DNA from 4 places in the Microtetraspora glauca genome. Region 4 is predicted to be linked to each of the others. Evidence: riboswitches for the same ligand, from Rfam matches in the RefSeq annotation. Region 4 holds a riboswitch; each other region holds the start of a gene.
What was found. Region 4 has a riboswitch for cobalamin ahead of AB0I59_RS34550 (ribonucleoside-diphosphate reductase subunit alpha). Riboswitches for the same ligand answer to the same signal wherever they lie in the genome.

Region 1 (4,435 bases), on a different contig from region 4:
GCGGTGCGGCAGGGAGAGCCGGGCGGCCTCGCGTACGTCCTCGGTCGTCACCTCGGTACGGCCCCGCCAGGCCGCGTGCGCGATGGCGGCGTTGGCGGTGACCAGGTCGGCGCGCAGCCCGTCGACCTCGAACGCTGCGCACACCGCCGCGATCTGGCGTAGCCGGGCGTCGGGCAGGACGACCTCCGCGACCCGTTCCCTGGCCTGGAGGATCCGCCGGGCCAGCGCCGCCTCCTCGGCCTCCCACCTCGCCGCGAACGCTCCGGGGTCGGCGTCGAAGGCCAGGCGGCGCCGTACGACCTCGGCACGTTCGGCCGGATCCCGGGACGCCCGCACCTCGACGGTCAGCCCGAACCGGTCCAGGAGCTGGGGCCGCAACTCGCCCTCCTCGGGGTTCATGGTGCCCACGAGCAGGAACCGCGCCGCGTGCCGTACCGACACGGACTCGCGCTCGACGAAGCAGGTGCCGAGCGCGGCGGCGTCGAGCAACAGGTCCACGAGGTGGTCGTGCAGCAGGTTGACCTCGTCGACGTAGAGAACGCCCCGGTGAGCGGCGGCGAGAAGACCGGGTTCGAACGCCTTGACCCCTTCGGTGAGCGCCCGTTCGATGTCGAGCGCGCCCACCAGCCGGTCCTCCGAGGCGCCGACGGGCAGTTCCACCAGCGCGGCCGGTCGTGCCCGCCACCCCTCGTCGACACCATGCGGCCCGTCGGGGCAGGACGGGTCGGGAGCGGAGGGGTCACAGGCGAACCGACATCCGGCGACTACCTCGACAGGCGGCAGCTGCGCGGCCAGCGCGCGGACGATGGTGGACTTGGCCGTTCCCTTCTCTCCACGCACCAGTACGCCGCCCACCCGAGGAGAGACCGCGTTGAGGATCAAGGCCAGCTTGAGATCGTCGAGCCCCACGACGGCGCTGAACGGATAGGCGGTGATCACAAAGATCCCTTCTGGATGGTCCTGTCCTCGCGCGCGGAGGCGGGCGGGTGGAAGTGCGGCAGGAGAGCGCGGCGGACTCGGGGATTTGTGGACGTACGGCCGGAGTGCTTGACACGGAGGCGGGGGCACCACCAGGCATCCACCGGACGCGCGCAGCCTGTGACGGGGGTCAGGACACGGGCCGGCGACGGGGGACGGCGGGTGGGGAGACCGTCGCGAGCCGTCGTCCCCGGACGGAGAAGGGACGGGGATGCGAGGTCGTCGGCTCGCTCATCGATGCCTCCTTGGGATGACGCGTCCCGCCAGATGAGGACGCGGCGGCCAAGTGACCTGGCTCCCGGAACTCGCGTTCCGGATACAGTGGCGCGACCGCACCGGCATCTCACCGGACTTCCCTCGGACCACCGCGAATCCTCGGGAACGTATCCCGCGGGGCTCGCGATCGTCAACTTCGCGGTGACCGGGTGGCGAGCGGCCTCGACCGGACCGGCAAGGGCTTCCAGCACCCGTGACGCTCCCCTGACCGAGCACACCGGCTCGTAGGGGCCGCTCCCACCGGTCGGCCCGTACCTGCGAGTTATAGGCAGATACCCCGCCTTGTCGCTAAATGGAGATCAGGCTTACGCTGAGTCCGCCTCGGCAAACGGGAAGTCCGGTGCGCGCCCCAGTCGGGACGCAAGTCCGGCGCGGCCCTCGCCACTGTGATCGGGAATCGTCTCACTCATCCGCGTACGCGGAAGCCACTGGGCGCCAGCCGCCTGGGAAGGCGAGCGAGATGTGCCAACCCGTCAGCCAGGAGACCGGCCAAGGCACGGAAACACCATCCACGAGGTGCTGGAAAGGTCGGGTTTCACCATGCACATCGCCGAGGGATTCCTCCCTCCCTTGCACGCGGCGGCCTGGACGGTCGCCGCCGCTCCCTTCGTCGTCCACGGTGTCGTTCGCCTCAATCGTCAGATCAAGGAGAACCCCGAGGCGAAGCTGCTCTTGGGGGCGTCGGGCGCCTTCTGCTTCGTCCTGTCCGCGCTGAAGATCCCCTCGGTCACCGGCAGTTGCTCGCACCCCACGGGCACCGGCCTGGGGGCCATCCTGTTCCGGCCGCCGGTGATGACCGTGCTGGGCACGATCACCCTGCTGTTCCAGGCGTTGCTGCTGGCCCACGGCGGGATCACCACGCTCGGGGCCAACGCGTTCTCCATGGCGATCGTCGGACCGTGGGCCGGTTACGGCGCGTACACGCTGGTCCGGCGCCTGGGCGGAGGGCTGCTCGGCGCGGTCTTCGCCGGGGCCTTCGTCGCCGACCTGGTGACGTACTGCGTGACGTCGGCCCAGCTGGCGCTCGCCTTCCCGGACCCGGCCGGCGGCTTCACCGGCGCTCTGACCAAGTTCGGCGCGATCTTCGCGGTGACCCAGATCCCGCTCGCCGTCAGCGAGGGGCTGCTCACCGTGCTCGTCGTGCGCCTGCTCCGCTCCACCAGCGCGGCCGAGCTGATCCGGCTCCGCGTCCTGAAGGAAGGCCAGGTGGCGTCGTGAAGCGCAACGTCCTCATCAACCTGCTCCTACTGGCCGCCGTCGCCGCGCTCGCCGTACTGCCGCTGGCGATCGGATCGGGTGAGGGGAAGGAGGAGCCGTTCACCGGCGCGGACACGCAGGCGGAGACGGCGATCACCGAGCTCGCGCCGGACTACGAGCCGTGGTTCTCCTCGCTGTACGAGCCTCCGTCGGGGGAGATCGAGTCCGCGCTGTTCGCGTTGCAGGCGGCGATCGGCGCCGGTTTCCTCGGTTACTACTTCGGCGTCGCGCGTACCCGCAACAAGCTGCGGCCCGCATCAGCGGGTCACACAGCGCCGGGCCGCACAGCCGCGGGTCACGCGGTGCCGGGTTCGGCGGCAGGTCTCGACGCCGCCGGGCCCGGCGCGCCTACCTCCTGAGCCGGGCACGTGCTCGCCATCGACGTCGCCGCCTATCGGAGTCCGTGGCGGCGGCGCCATCCCGCGGCCAAGGCGGTACTGGCGGGAGGGCTGCTCCTGAGTGCCCTGCTGTTGCCGCCCTGGCCGGGTGCTCCCATCACGGCGGTGATCACTCTCGTGGTCGCGCTGGGCTGGGCCCGCGTACCGCCGCGCGCGTTCCTGCGCTCGGCGCGCGCCCCGCTGGCGTTCATCGTCACCGGCTCGGTTACCTTCCTGATCAGCGTCGACACGTCCGGGCTCGCCTGGGCACCCGGCGGCGCGGTCCGGGCGGGCGAGGTGATCGGCCGTTGCGTGGCCGCCGTCTTCTGCCAGCTCCTGTTCGCCATGACGACCCCACTGGCCGACGTACTGCCCCGGATCGCGCGCCGGCCCGGCCTGTCCGGTCTCGCGGAGGTGGCCGGGCTGGTCTACCGCATGCTGTCCGTGGTGCTGGAGACGGTCAACGCCATCCGACGCGCCCAGGCGGACCGGCTGGGCACCCGGTCGTGGCGGACCCGGTGGAGATCGGTCATCGGGCTGGCCGCCCAGGTCTTCGTCCTGTCCTTCGACCGGGCACGCCGTCTGGAGGCCGGACTGAGCGACCGCGGCTACACGGGAAGCCTCGCTGTCAGCGTCGACAGCCTCCCTCTGACCGGCCGCTTTCTGGCGCTGGCCCCGCTTCCCGGTCTCGTTTCTGCCGGGTTGACCCTCGCGCTGACCTCCGCGTGCACCGTCGCCTGAGCTCTACCCGGAGCATTACTCGAAGCATTACTCGAAGCACTGACCGGAGCACTGACCGAAGCTCTGGCTGAAAGGGGTGGCCGTATGACCGTAGTGCTCGCCGCCGACCGGCTCTCGTACTCGTATCCGGGATCACCCCCGGTCTTCTCGGAACTCAGCATGGAGGTGTCCCAGGGCACCGCGCTCGCCGTTCTCGGGCCCAACGGGGGTGGGAAGACCACGCTGCTGCGCCTCCTCTGCGGGGGCCTCCGCCCGGCGGCGGGCCGGATCATGCTGCACGGCCGGCCCCTCGGTTACGGGCGGACGGCCTTGAGCGAGTTCCGTACCCAGGTCCAGTTCGTGCACCAGGATCCGGACGACCAGCTCTTCGCCGCCACCGTCAGCCAGGACGTCTCCTTCGGCCCGCTGAACCTCGGGCTGCCGCCGGCCACCGTGGCGGCGCGGGTGACCGCGGCGCTGGAGGACATGGAGATCGTCCCGCTGACGGAACAGCCCACCCATCTGCTGTCCTTCGGCCAGCGCAAGCGAGTCGCCATCGCCGGGGCGCTCGCCCTGCGCCCGCTGGTGCTCATCCTGGACGAGCCCACTGCCGGGCTCGATCCGGCGGGCGCCGAGGCGCTGCTGGCGACCCTTCGGCGGCTGAGCGCGGGCGGGACCACGATCATCGCGTCCACACACGACGTCGACTTCGCCCACCGATGGGCCGACGAGGCCGCGATCATCTCGCGAGGAAGGCTCCGTACCGGCGCGGCGGACAGCCTGCTCACCGACTCGGCTCTGCTGCGCGACGCCTCGCTCCGTCCCGC
Region 2 (4,435 bases), on a different contig from region 4:
ACAGCCACCAAAGAGCGAACAGCAGGACGAGGCTGGAGACAGCGATGACGATGAAGGGACCGCTGATCCTGCCCGATTCGAGCGCTGCTTCGACCCCCCTGCTCGCGGCGAGGACGCTCTCGCCGAGCAGAATGATCGTGAACAGGCCGTAGCGTTCGGCGATGTGGTGCGGGTGCCAGTTGGTGGCCCTGTCCCGCTCCGCCCACCGTGGCACCGCGAGTTCCAGGACGACCAGGCAGGCGAAGGACGGCAGCTCGATCGATGAGGGGAGGGCTCCCGTCGCCGCGAGGAAGAAGCGAAGCAGCCAGCCCATCTGCACGAGGCTGATGCCGGCGGCGTAGCGCAGCGCGGTGCGGCGGCTCGCCGGGTCCTCGAAACCGGCCCGCAGCCATTGGGCGACGAGCGCCGTCCTCATGACGAGGTAGCCCAGCGTGACGATTCCGTAATCGGAGTGACCGGCCGCGGCCGGCACACCGGCGGCGAGCACCAGCACGCCCGCCATCTGCACCATGGTCAGCAGCCGATAGGCGACATCGTCGGTGTCGTAGGACGAAGCGAACCACGTGAAGTTCATCCACGCCCACCAGATCGCGAAGAAGACCTGGAGGAACGGGACCAGCCCGGCGAGGCCATGACCGTCGGCGACGCTGTGCGCGAACTGGGCGGTGACGACCGCGACCGCGACCACGAAGGTGAGATCGAACAGCAGCTCGAGCGGGCTCGAAACACGGTGCGGCTCATCGATGGCGCGCGCGCTCATCCGGACCCGGATCCGGATGGTGGTGCCGGCTGGTGGCAAGATCTCGCTCCTGTCGCTCCGCGACGTCCGGTCGTCTGAAAGACAGTGCGGCGTTCCGATCTGTGACAACGCGGCGCCGAGGTCGCAGCATATGGCTTGTCGTCGCGCTGTCAAAGACCACAAGGCTGTCCGGCCTGCAGCGTTGTCGTGTGCGGGATCGCCACGGCACGCAGGCCGAGCTCCGCGATCAGGTCGAGCCCCTCTTCCCGGTACGACTCGGCTCCCACCTGGGAGATGCCCGGTTGTCGGCGAGGTCGTCGGCGGTGGCGCGACCAGCCAGGCGCGGTAGCCGGAACCATCCGCACGAACCCGGTCCTTGGTGAGCTATGCGTCGTATGCGACCATGGTCGCGAAGGCGACGGCGGAACGAGGAAGCCGGTGTGAATCCGGCGCGGTCCCGCCACTGTGATCGGCGAGCGAACCCCGACGACGCCACTGCCCTTACGCGGGTGGGAAGGCCGGGGCGAGCTTCGACCCGAGAGCCAGGAGACTCACGCGGTCGCCTCCTCACAGAAATTGGGGCGGATCTCCCCAAGAGAGGACGGTGGCCGCCATGCCGTGTAACCGGCGTAAGGTCCTTCTCCCTGCCCGCGGTACGGTTACCGGCTTTCCAGTCGGCTGCTTCATGGCTGACGGTCGCGGAACCGGCCGCCGTGGCGGGACTCTCCTGGTGATCCGGCTCCTCGCCCGCCGCGTCGCGCTATCGAGGAATGGCGGTCGCGGCCCGTTCCCAGGAGACCATCGATGGGTATCCCCCGCCCGATCCACAGCGCGCTGCTCGCCGTCCTGCCCGCGATCCTGCTCACCGCCACCGCCTGCGGCGGAACCGAACCGTCCGCGTCCCCCGCGACGGCCGCCTCGGCGGCTGAGGGTCGCTGCGTCACCTCCTACGACGCGAACGCGGACTACTTCCCGGTCAAGCAGACCCTGACGCACGCCACCAACTTCACCCTCACGTACGCCAAGAACTACCAGGTCGTCACGGTCAAGGAGCCCGCACCCGGCGCCAAGCCGGAGACGTACGTGCTGGTGCGCTGCGGCACGCCCGCCCCCGAGCTGACCGGCGGCCTCGCCGGCGCGGTCACCGTCGAGACGCCCATCGAGTCGCTGTACTCCGCCTCCACCACGCACCTGCCGTTCATCACCGAACTGGGCGTGCTGGACCGGCTCAAGGCCGTGGCCTCCGCCGGATACATCACCTCCCCCGAGGTGCTGGAGCGGGTGAAGTCCGGCGCGGTCACCGAGTACGCCTCCGGACAGGAGATCGACACCGAGAAGGTCATCGGCGCGAGGCCCGACGTGCTCATGACGCAGGGCACCGAGGACAAGGCGTACGGTCCGCTGCGCCAGGCCGGGATCAAAGTGGTAGCCAACGCCGAGTGGCTGGAGTCCACCGCCCTCGGCCGGGCCGAGTGGATCAGGCTGATGGCCGCGCTCACCGGCACCGAGTCCACGGCGAACGAGGTGTTCGGCAAGATCGAGTCCGACTACACGTCGCTCACCGCCAAGGCGAAGGCGGCCACCCCGGTCGCCGTGCTGCCCGGCCAGATGTACCAGGGCCAGTGGTCGATGCCCAACGGCGGCAGCTACGTCGCCGGACTGATCAAGGACGCGGGCGGGACCTACCCGTGGGCGGACACCTCCGGCTCGGGCGGCACCACACTCGACCTGGAGGCGGTGCTGGCCAAGGCCAAGGACGCCAAGGTGTGGCTCGCCATCGTCAACGAGTGGAAGACCCTCGGCGATGTGAAGAAGTCCGACGCCCGCTACGCCACGTTCTCCGCGTACGGGACCGGTGAGGTGTGGTCGGCCAACAAGACCATGGGCCCGGGCGGCGGCAACGACTACTGGGAGCGCGGCGTCGCCCGTCCCGACCTGGTCCTGGGCGATCTGGTGGCCATCCTGCATCCCGACCTCGCGCCCGGCCACGCGTTCACCTTCTACCAGAAGATGACCAAGTGACCGCAGCGGCACTGACGACCGTCCCGGCGGCGGCTCGCCGCCGGACGGTGGTCCTCTCGATCATGGTGATCGCGGTGCCGGTCACGTTCGCGCTGGCCGTCACGCTCGGTTCCACCGCGATCCCCCTGTCCCGGGCGCTGCCCGCGCTGCTGCGCGACGGCACCGCCGACCCCGCCGTCCGCGAGATCATCTGGACGGTGCGGCTTCCGCGCGCGATGACCGCGGCCCTGGCCGGAGCCGCCCTGGGCGTGGCCGGGGTGCAGATGCAGACGTTGTTCCGCAACCCGCTGGCCGAGCCGTACATCCTCGGGGTGAGCTCCGGCGCGAGCCTGGGCGTCTCACTGATCATCATCGGCTGGGGCGGGACGGCGGGCGCGTTCACCGCCGGCGTGGCCGGGCTCGGCCGGGCCGGAGTCGTGGTCGCCGCCTCCGCCGGGGCGGCGGCGGTGCTCGCTCTCGTGCTCGCGCTGTCGCGGCGGGTGCGGTCCGTGGTCACGCTGCTGATCGTCGGGGTGATGGTCGGCTCGGCCGCCACCTCGATCATCACGGTGCTGCTCGTGTACACCGACCCGCAGCGCGCCCAGCAGTTCATCAGCTGGGGCTTGGGCAGCTTCGCCGGGACCACGTGGCCCGATCTCGCCATGTTCGGCCCGGTCTGTCTGGTCGCGCTGGCGGCGGCGCTGGCCGGGGTCAAGCCGCTCAACGCGCTGCTTCTCGGCGAGAACTACGCCCGCACGATGGGGGTGCGGGTGCGGCTGACCCGCACGCTCACCCTGCTGGTGTCCTCCGTGCTGGCCGGCGCGGTGACCGCCTTCTGCGGGCCGGTCGCCTTCCTCGGCCTGGCCGTACCGCATGTGGCCCGGCTGACGCTGGGCACCGCCGACCATCGGCTGCTCCTGCCCGGGGTGGCGCTGCTCGGCGCCGCGGTGGCGCTGCTGTGCTGCGTGGCCGCCCAGGTGCCGGGCGGCGGGGTCGTGCTTCCCCTCAACGCGGTGACCACCATCCTCGGCGCGCCCGTGGTGATCGCCGTACTGCTGCGCAGCCGCGCGGCCCGTACCGGACTGGCGGTGTGACCATGGACGATCGGGGTTTGCGCCTGGACGGCGTGTGTGCCGGATACCCGGCGCGGCGCGGCCACGGTGAGCGGCGGGTACTGGACGGCCTGGACGCGACCGCCGCACCCGGTGCGCTCACCGTGCTGATCGGCCCGAACGGTGCGGGCAAGTCCACCCTGCTGCGGACCATGGCCGGACTGCAGCCCGCCCTGGACGGGCGGGTCCTCATCGACGGCGCCGCGATCGAGTCGGTGCCGGCGAGTGAGCTGGCCCGGCGGCTCGCCGTCGTGCTCACCGAGCGGGACCTGCCCGCCCTGCTGACCGCCCGAGAACTGGCCGGGCTGGGACGGCACCCGCACACCGGGTTCACCGGACGGCTGTCGGCCGCGGACGGCGAGATCGTCACCTGGGCGCTGGAGGCGGTCCACGCCGTCCATCTGGCCGACCGTCCGGTGACCGAGCTGTCCGACGGTGAGCGCCAGCGGGTGCTGGTCGCCCGCGCCCTGGCGCAGCAGCCTTCGGCAATCCTGCTGGACGAGCCGACCGCGTTCCTGGACGTCACCTCCCGGGTGGCGCTGATGGGCCTGCTGCGCCGCCTCGCCCGCGAGAGGGGGCTCGC
Region 3 (4,435 bases), on a different contig from region 4:
TGCCCCAGACGGACAGGCCGACGGAACGCGGCCACTCGCCGGTGTCGCTCCGGTACCTGTCGAGCAGCGAGTCAGCCATCGCCTGCCCGGTCTCCCAGGCCAGCCGGCTCGGCACCGCCCTCGGGTCGACGGAGTAGAAGTTCCGCCCGGTCGGCAGCACGTTGACCAGCCCGCGCAGCGGCGAGCCGCTCGGCCCCGCCGGGACGTAGCCGCCGTCGAGCGCGTGGAGCAGCGCGCCGATCTCGTCCGTGGTCCGGGCGAGCCGGGGCACGATCTCCTCCGCCGCGAACCCGAGGATCCGCTCCACGGCCGCCGCGACCTCGGAGGCGCCGAGGACGGAGGTGGTCACGGGACGGACGGCGGACGGCTCCCAGCCGTGCTCCTCCATGCCCTCGACGAGGGCGCGGGCCAGGGCCTCGGCCTCGTCCACGGTCACGCGGGAGGCGGCGCCGTCCTCCGCCAGGCCGAGAGCCTCACGCAGGCCGGGCAGCGCCTCCTGACCGGCCCAGATCTGGCGGGCCCGCAGCATGGCCAGGACGAGGTCCACCCGGACCTTCCCCTCGGGGGCGACGCCGAGCACGTGCAGGCCGTCGCGGATCTGGGCGTCCTTGACCTCGCACAACCAGCCGTCCACGTGCAACAGGAAGTCGTCGAACTCGGTGTCGTGCGGCCGGTCGGCGATGCCCAGGTCGTGATCGAGCCGGGCGGCCTGGATCAGCGTCCAGATCTGCGCTCGGATCGCGGGAAGCTTGGCCGGGTCCATGGCCGCGATCGAGGCGTGCTCGTCCAGCAGCTGCTCCAGCCTGGCGATGTCGCCGTACGTCTCCGCGCGGGCCATCGGCGGCACCAGGTGATCGACCAGTACGGCGTGCGCCCGCCGCTTGGCCTGGGTTCCCTCGCCCGGATCGTTCACCAGGAACGGATAGACCAGCGGGAGGTCGCCGAGTGCCGCGTCGGGCCCGCAGGACGCCGACATCCCCGCGGACTTGCCGGGCAGCCACTCCAGGTTGCCGTGCTTTCCGACGTGCACGATCGCGTGCGCGCCGAACTCGTCGGCCAGCCACCGGTAGGCGGCCAGGTAGTGATGGCTCGGCGGCATGTCGGGGTCGTGGTAGATCGCGATCGGGTTCTCCCCGAACCCGCGCGGCGGCTGCACCATCACCACGAGGTTCCCCGCGCGCAGGGCGGCCAGCACGATCTCCCCGGCGGGGTCGCGGGACCGGTCGACGAACAGCTCGCCGGGCGGCGGCCCCCAGTGGCCCTCGACGTCCGCGCGCAGGTCCGCGGGCAGTGTCTCGAACCAGGCGCGGTACCGCGCGGCCGGGATCCGCACCGGGTTGGCCGCCAGCTGCTCCTCGGTGAGCCAGTCCTGGTCCTGACCGCCCGCCGCGATGAGCGCGTGGATCAGCGCGTCGCCGTCCTGCTCCGCCACACCGGGGAAGCCCGCTCCGAGGTCGTAGCCCGTCTCCTTCATGGCCGCGAGCAGCCGGACCACGCTGGCGGGGGTGTCGAGGCCGACCGCGTTGCCGATCCGCGAGTGCTTCGTCGGATAGGCGGACAGCATCACCGCGATCCGACGCTCCGGCGCCGGGACGTGCCGCAGCAGGCCGTGCCGTACCGCGATGCCGGCGACCCGCGCCGCACGCTCGGGATCGGCCGCGTAGACGGTCAGGCCGTCGCCGTCGACCTCCTTGAACGAGAACGGCACGGTGATGATCCGCCCGTCGAACTCCGGGATCGCCACCTGGGACGCGGCGTCGAGCGGGGACAGGCCGTCGTCGTCCTCGCGCCACGCGTCACGTCCCGTGGTCAGGCACAGGCCCTGCAGGATCGGCACGTCGAGCTCCGCGAGCGCGCCGACGTCCCACGCCGCGTCGTCGCCTCCGGCCGACGCGGTCGCCGGACGGGTGCCGCCCGCCGCGAGCACGGTGACGACCAGGGCGTCCACGCGCCGCAGGGTGGCCAGCAGCTCGGGCTCGGCGGTGCGCAGCGAACCGCAGTAGACGGGCACCGCCTGCCCGCCCGCGTCCTCGACGGCCCGGCACAGCGTCTCGACGAACGCGGTGTTCCCGGCGACATGGTGGGCGCGGTAGTAGAGCACGCCGATGACCGGTCCGTCCGCGCGCCGGGCGACACGCTCCAGGGGTCCCCACGTGGGCAGCGGCTCGGGCGGAGCGAAGCCGTTCCCGGTGAGCAGCACCGTGTCGGAGAGGAAGGCGTGCAGCTGGGCCAGGTTCGCCGGGCCGCCGTGCGCGAGGTACGCGTGCGCCTCGGCGCACACCCCGCCCGGCACCGTGGACAGCTCCATCAGCTCGGCGTCGGGCGCCTGCTCGCCGCCGAGCACCACGACCGGCCGGGGGCCGGCGAGCAGCGCGTCCAGCCCGTCCTCCCAGGCCCGGCGCCCGCCGAGGAGCCGTACGAGGACGAGGTCGGCGCCCTCCACCAGGGCGGGCAGGTCCGGGACCGTGAGCCTGGCCGGGTTGCCCAGCCGGTAGCCCGCCCCGCTCTCCCGGGCACTGAGCAGGTCGGTGTCGGAGGTCGACAGCAGGAGGATGCCAGGAGACGGCACAGAGCGCACGAGAAAGTCCTCCCTCGGGGTCCTCGCCCCGGGTCGTGGTCGTCACGACGGCAGGAGTCTCCTGGCTCCCGGATCGATGCTCACCCCGGCCTTCCCGTCCGTCGCCGGACAGTGGCCTTCGGTGGGGGTCGCTCCCCGGTTACAGTGGCGGGACCGCGCCGGTTTCACACCGGCTTCCTCCCTGTGCCGTCGCCTGGGATCACACTATGCCAGGCCGACATCCGCTGGGAAACGGGGCGTTACCATCCTCAGCGTGTTCATCGGTGACCTTTCCGGACGGTCGCGGTCCGACGCGTGCCCCGGAGCCCTTCAGGTGCACGCCGCCGCCGACGGCGGCCTGGCACGGATCCGCATCCCCGGCGGCGCGGTCACGGCGCACCAGCTCCGCGTGGTCGCCGCCGCCGCCCGCGAGCTCGGGTCCGGCGTGATCGAGCTGACCTCCCGGGCCAACCTCCAGGTGCGCGGCCTCCGGGAAGTCCGGGCCGGGGACCAGGGGCCTTCCGGGGCGCCGGACTTCGCCGCGCGGATGGCCGCGGCCGGCCTGCTGCCCTCGGCCACGCACGAGCGGGTGCGCAACATCGTGGCCTCGCCCCTGGCCGGTCGCGGACCGGAGAGCAGGCTCGACGTGCGCCCTCTGGTGGCCGAGCTGGACCGCGAGCTGTGCGCCCGGCCCATGCTCGCCGACCTGCCCGGACGGTTCCTGTTCGCCCTCGACGACGGGTCCGGCGACATGCCGGTCCTCGGCGCCGACGTCACGCTGCTGCCGGACGTGCCGGACGTGGCGTTGCTGCTCGCCGGTGCCGACCGCGGGTTGCGCGTGCCCGCCGGTTCCGCGGTCGCGGGCCTGCTCGCCGTCGCGGAGGCGTTCCTGGCCGAACGCGCGGAACAGGGGTCGGGCGCGTGGCGGCTCGCCGAGATCGCCGACGGTCCCGCCCGGGTCGCGGCCCGCGCCGCGAGCGCGGAGCCGCGTCTCCGCCTGTCCGCCTCCGCCGTACGGCCGGCGGGTGCGGCGGCGGCTCGGGCCACGGGGACGGCCGGCATGGTCGGAACGGTCGCGCAGCGGGACGGGAGGTGCGCCCTCATGGTCCTCGCTCCGCTCGGGCGGCTCACGGCGGCCCAGGTGGAGGCGCTCGCCCGGGCGGCCGAGAACGGCGGGGGAGAGGTGCGGGTGACGCCCTGGCGGGCGATCGTCGTACCCGATCTGCCGCCGCCTGCGGTCGGCGAGCTGCGGGCATCGCTCACGGACGCGGGCCTGGTCGGCGACCCCGCGTCGCCGTGGCTCGGCCTGACCGCCTGCACCGGCCGCCCCGGATGCGCCAAGGCACTCGCCGACGTCCACACCCACGTCCACACCCACGTCCACACCGACGTCGGCGCCGGGGGGAGTGCGGACCTCTCGGGCGATGCCGTACGCTCACCGACCGGTAAGGGGGACCTGCTTCCCGTGCACTGGGCGGGCTGCGAGCGGCGGTGCGGACGGCCGCGCGGCCGGGTCGTGGACGTGATCGCCACCGAGGACGGGTACCGCGTCGAGCTGGACGGCGTCAGCCGTACGTTCGCCGACGCCGAGCAGACGAGCGCCGCCGTCGCGGCGACCAGAGAGGGAACGTGATCGACTACATCCGGGACGGGGCGGAGATCTACCGCCGGTCCTTCGCCACCATCCGCGCCGAGACCGACCTGAGCGGCATGCCGCCGGGCGTCGCCCAGGTCGCCGTCCGCATGGTGCACGCCTGCGGCATGGTCGACCTGGTGAACGACCTCGCCTGGTCGCCCGGGGTCGTGACGGCGGCGCGCGAGGCGCTGCGGAACGGCGCGCCCGTGCTGTGCGACGCCATGATGGTGGCCTCCGGCGTG
Region 4 (4,435 bases):
GTCGGGGTAGCGCATCGGCCTGAGGGTCAGGTCCATCCCGGGGTCGAGCAACATCGTGATCACGCTTTCTGGCGTCGGTACGGCTGGGGGCGGCTGCGGTGCGGGCGCGTACGGGGCGGCTACTGGCACGCGTCGCAGATCTCGGGGTTCTCCAGGGAGCACGCCACGGCCTCCGGATCCGGTACGGCCGGCGCCCCGGTGCCGCGCGCGGCGGGCACGGTGGGCACGGTGGGCACGGTGGTCTGGCTGATCCTGGTCGCCGGGCGGGACCGCAGGTAGTAGGTGGTCTTCAGGCCGGCCCGCCAGGCGTACGCGTACATCGACGAGAGCTTGCCGATCGTCGGCGTCGCCATGAAGAGGTTGAGCGACTGCGCCTGGTCGATGTACGGCTGGCGCGCGGCGGCGAGGTCGATGAGCGCCTTCTGGGGCAGCTCCCAGGCCGTCCGGTAGAGCGTGCGCAGCTCGCCGGGGATGCCGGGGACGTCCTGGATCGAGCCGTCGGCCCGCTTGATGGCGTCCCGCATCTCCTGCGTCCACAGCCCGAGGGCCTGGAGGTCGGCGACGAGATAGCGGTTGACCTGGAGGAACTCACCCGACAGGGTCTCCCGCTTGAACACGTTGGAGACCTGGGGCTCGATGCACTCGTAGCATCCGGCGATCGACGCGATGGTGGCCGTCGGCGCGATCGCGATCATCAGCGAGTTCCGCAGCCCGGTCTCGGCGATCCTCGCGCGCAGGGCCGCCCACTCCCCGCTCCGGCCGGCGCTCCCGGAGTCGCCGACCGCGCCGCCCTGATAGTGGTCGGGGTGCAGCACGCCGCGGGCGGCGCGGGTGTCGTCGTAGGCCGGGTGCCGTCCGCGCTCCACCGCGAGGTCTGCGGAGGTTCCGTACGCCGCGAGGGCGATCTCCTCGGCGATCCGGGTCGACAGGGCGAGCGCCTCCGGCGAGTCGAAGGGCAGCCGCAGGGCGAAGAACACGTCCGCGAGGCCCATCACGCCGAGCCCGATGGGCCGCCATCTCCGGTTGGCCGCCTCGGCCTCGGGCGTCGGGTAGAACCCGAGGTCGATGGTCCGGTCCAGGAACCGTACGGCGGTGCGGACGGTGGCGCGGAGCCGGGCCCAGTCGACGCCGCCGGCCGGGTCGGCGGGGCGGGTGGCTCCGGGGCGGGTGGCTCCGGTGCGGGTGGCGAGATGCGCGGCGAGGTTGATCGAGCCGAGGTTGCAGACGGCGGTCTCGGTGTCGCCGGTCACCTCAAGGATCTCCGTGCAGAGGTTGGAGAGGTGGATGACGTTCTGCGGGAGGGCCGTCTGGTTCGAGGTCCGGTTGGCGGCGTCCTTGAAGGTCATCCAGCCGTTGCCGGTCTGGGCGAGGGTGCGCATCATGCGGCCGTAGAGCGTGCGGGCCGGGATCCGCCGGACCTGGCGGCCTTCGTTCTCGGCGGCCCGGTACGCGGCGTCGAACGCCTCTCCCCACAGGTCGGTCAGCTCCGGGACCTCCTTCGGGTCGAACAGCGACCACATGGCGTCCGCCTCGACCCGGCGCATGAACTCGTCCGGCACCCAGTTGGCCAGGTTGAGGTTGTGCGTGCGGCGGGCGTCCTCGCCGGTGTTGTCGCGCAGTTCCAGGAACTCCTCGATGTCCGCGTGCCAGGTCTCCAGGTAGACGCACGCCGCGCCCTTACGCCGCCCGCCCTGGTTGACCGCCGCGACGGAGGAGTCGAGGGTGCGCAGCCACGGCACGATCCCGTTGGAGTGCCCGTTGGTGCCCCTGATCAGCGAACCCCGGGCGCGGACCCTGGTCCAGGAGACGCCGATGCCGCCCGCGTATTTGGACAGCCTGGCGACCTGGCCGTAGCGCTCGTAGATGCTCTCCAGCTCGTCACGCGGCGAGTCGAGCAGGAAGCAGGAGGAGAGCTGCGGCCGGCGCGCCCCCGAGTTGAACAACGTCGGAGAGCTCGGCAGGTAGGACAGCGTCGACATGAGCCGGTAGAGCTCGGCCGCCTCGGCGACCCCCGAGAGGCCCGACCGGTACGCCAGCCCGCACGCGACACGCAGGAAGAAGTGCTGCGGGCGCTCAAGGACTTTGCGGGTGACCGGGTGGCGCAGCAGGTAGCGGTCGTAGACCGTGCGCAGCCCGAAGTACTCGAACCGCTCGTCCGCCGTGTGATCGACGATCGCGTCCAGTTCGGCGGCGTGCCGCGCGACGAACGCGGCCAGTTCGTCGTGGACCAGGCCCTCCGCGTGGGTCGCGGCCACCGACTGGGAGAAGCCCGAGGAGGCGGAGGAGGCGGGTACGCCGTGCTCCGCCGCCTCGTCGGCGATCAGCGCGGCCAGCAGCCGGGCGGCGGCCTTCGAGTTCTCCGGATCGGTGACGACCCGCGCCGCCGCCTCCTCGATCGCCGCCCACCGGGCCTCGGCCCCCGATTCCGCGATCGTGGCCAGTGTCACGTGATCTCCCCTCCCGAGTCGGAACCCCGTCAGGGCCTCGGGAGGCGGGCGTACGCGTCGGAGCGGGCATGCTCGCGCCGTTGCCGGCGCGTCGCTCGTCGGCGGGCCCTCCCTCGAGGCCCGGACACAACGCGCGCGGACGTCCGGTCCGCGCGCGCGTCGCCGGCAGGTCTTCGGACTCGCGGGCGTGGCGTCGCTCGGGCCGGGTACGGCTCTCGCGCGCCGGACCTACTGGCCGTCGCTTCCCGGGCCGGTGGACGGCCCAGTGCTCGATCTGACGGCGGTCGTTCCCGCTCACCGCTGCGGGGCAGTCCCGGACTCGCACCGGGTTCCCTCTTGCCTCACCCCGGGCGTGGGGTGAACCAGCAACGTGGAGGATCCTACATGTAGTGCCGCCGGACGCAACCACCACAACAAATTGTGCCGATCCGTGGGTATCGGTGCCCGAGCGACGCCTCTCGGCGCGTTCGCGCGAGGGCGGTTCAGAGCAGTCCGAGGTCTCCGAGCACCGCTTTGGTACGGCGCGCCTCGGTGCCCAGCCACTGGCGGAAGTCGTCGCCGTCCAGGTACATCGGCACCCAGCCGTTGGCGCGGCAGGCGTCCGTCCAGCCGGGCAGGTCCGCGATGGAGCGGCACAGGTCGAGCAGCCGCTCCCGCTCCTGGTCGCCCAGCCGGCCGGGGCCGAGGAGCCCGGTCCAGTGCGCGTACTGCATGCGCACGCCGGACTCCATCAGGGTCGGCGCGTCCACGCCGTCCAGCCGCTCCCGTGACGAGACGGCCAGCGGCCGCACCCGTCCGGCTCGGATGTGGGCCGCGAGCTCCCGCCGGCCGCCGAGCCCGGCGACGGCCCTGCCGTCGAGCGTCGCGGCGAGCACGTGGGAGAGGTCGGGGAACGCCGCGTAGTTGAGCGAGCGGGCGTCGATCCCGAGCCCCTGCGCGGTCAGACCGTAGAGCACATGGTCGGGGCCGCCGGTGTCCCGCCCGGCGAGCCGCAGCCGGGCCGGGTCGCGGGCCAGGGCCGCGGCCAGGTCGTCGAAGGTGCGGAACCCGGAATGCGGCCCGGTGACCATCACCACCCACTCGCCGGCGAACCGGGCGAGCGGGGAGGTCCCTTCGATGAGGCCGCCGGATCCGTTCGTCGCCGCGACGGCGACGAGGGTGGAACCGGTGACCATCAGGTCGTCGGAGTCCGCCCTGGCGGCGAACCCCAGGGCGCGTGCCCCGGTGTCCGCCGATCGGGTGCGGATCTCGACCTTCCCGGCCAGTCTCTGGTGCTCGATGAGGGTCTTCAGCTCCCTGGCGAACGGGCCACCCTGGGCCCCCACCTGGGCGGGGACGACCAGGGAGATCGGGGGGCCGCCCCGGGGCCGGTCCGTTCCGCATCCGGCCGACAGAGGGAGCAGGCCCACCCCCAGTGCAAGAAACGCGCGGCGCCGCAAATCGGTACCCCTCCCCCGAGAGCCCCTTGTACCGTCAGAGTACGACCCATCACGGTTAGTGATGAAATGTCGGATCTTGCGGGTCTCTCGCAGGCGGACGGGACCCGCCGCCTTCACCACCCCTTCAACACGAGAAGCGGAAAATCTCGCAAATAAAAGCGCCCGCGGACGGAAATGAACGGCATTCTCCGGGCCATATACACCTCCCGGTGATTCAACGATTATTGACCTCGGATATTACGTCTGACAGCGCAATGGACGATCAGCGGACTTATCTTGACAGATAACACTTTGTATGGGTTGTCTGGTCCTATATGGCCACGCTCGGGTGCGGGGCTGTCCGGCGGTTTCTGAGGTGCCCATGGCGATTTATGAATATCTCTGTCCGGACTGCGGGCCGTTCGACGTGTTCCTTCCGATGGGGACCGCGCCGGAGACCCGTGACTGCTCCGCCTGTGAGGAGCCCGCGCGCCGCCGCTTCTCCGGGCCCCACCTGCGCAGGGTGCATCCGGCGCTGGCCGCGAGCCTGGCCCGGGAGGAGCGCAGCCG

Region 1: it holds a riboswitch for cobalamin, as region 4 does, so the genes downstream of both, AB0I59_RS39030 (energy-coupling factor ABC transporter permease) here and AB0I59_RS34550 (ribonucleoside-diphosphate reductase subunit alpha) in region 4, are expected to answer to the same signal.
Region 2: it holds a riboswitch for cobalamin, as region 4 does, so the genes downstream of both, AB0I59_RS06285 (ABC transporter substrate-binding protein) here and AB0I59_RS34550 (ribonucleoside-diphosphate reductase subunit alpha) in region 4, are expected to answer to the same signal.
Region 3: it holds a riboswitch for cobalamin, as region 4 does, so the genes downstream of both, cobN (cobaltochelatase subunit CobN) here and AB0I59_RS34550 (ribonucleoside-diphosphate reductase subunit alpha) in region 4, are expected to answer to the same signal.

What each region holds. Positions count from the first base shown of each region.
Region 1 covers NZ_JBFALK010000033.1:6,496-10,930, reverse strand. The annotation lists gene AB0I59_RS39035 (putative cobaltochelatase) at 1-945, opposite strand, end outside; cobalamin riboswitch at 1,545-1,762, shown strand; gene AB0I59_RS39030 (energy-coupling factor ABC transporter permease) at 1,771-2,472, shown strand; gene AB0I59_RS39025 (energy-coupling factor ABC transporter substrate-binding protein) at 2,469-2,870, shown strand; gene cbiQ (cobalt ECF transporter T component CbiQ) at 2,880-3,629, shown strand; gene AB0I59_RS39015 (energy-coupling factor ABC transporter ATP-binding protein) at 3,714-4,435, shown strand, end outside.
Region 2 covers NZ_JBFALK010000003.1:12,948-17,382, forward strand. The annotation lists gene AB0I59_RS06280 (low temperature requirement protein A) at 1-799, opposite strand, end outside; cobalamin riboswitch at 1,124-1,314, shown strand; gene AB0I59_RS06285 (ABC transporter substrate-binding protein) at 1,544-2,761, shown strand; gene AB0I59_RS06290 (FecCD family ABC transporter permease) at 2,758-3,834, shown strand; gene AB0I59_RS06295 (ATP-binding cassette domain-containing protein) at 3,837-4,435, shown strand, end outside.
Region 3 covers NZ_JBFALK010000033.1:17,349-21,783, forward strand. The annotation lists gene cobN (cobaltochelatase subunit CobN) at 1-2,578, opposite strand, end outside; cobalamin riboswitch at 2,611-2,812, opposite strand; gene AB0I59_RS39070 (ferredoxin-like domain-containing protein) at 2,832-4,190, shown strand; gene AB0I59_RS39075 (precorrin-8X methylmutase) at 4,187-4,435, shown strand, end outside.
Region 4 covers NZ_JBFALK010000024.1:51,135-55,569, forward strand. The annotation lists gene AB0I59_RS34545 (ribonucleotide-diphosphate reductase subunit beta) at 1-54, opposite strand, end outside; gene AB0I59_RS34550 (ribonucleoside-diphosphate reductase subunit alpha) at 120-2,447, opposite strand; cobalamin riboswitch at 2,595-2,829, opposite strand; gene AB0I59_RS34555 (Bug family tripartite tricarboxylate transporter substrate binding protein) at 2,930-3,856, opposite strand; gene AB0I59_RS34560 (FmdB family zinc ribbon protein) at 4,248-4,435, shown strand, end outside.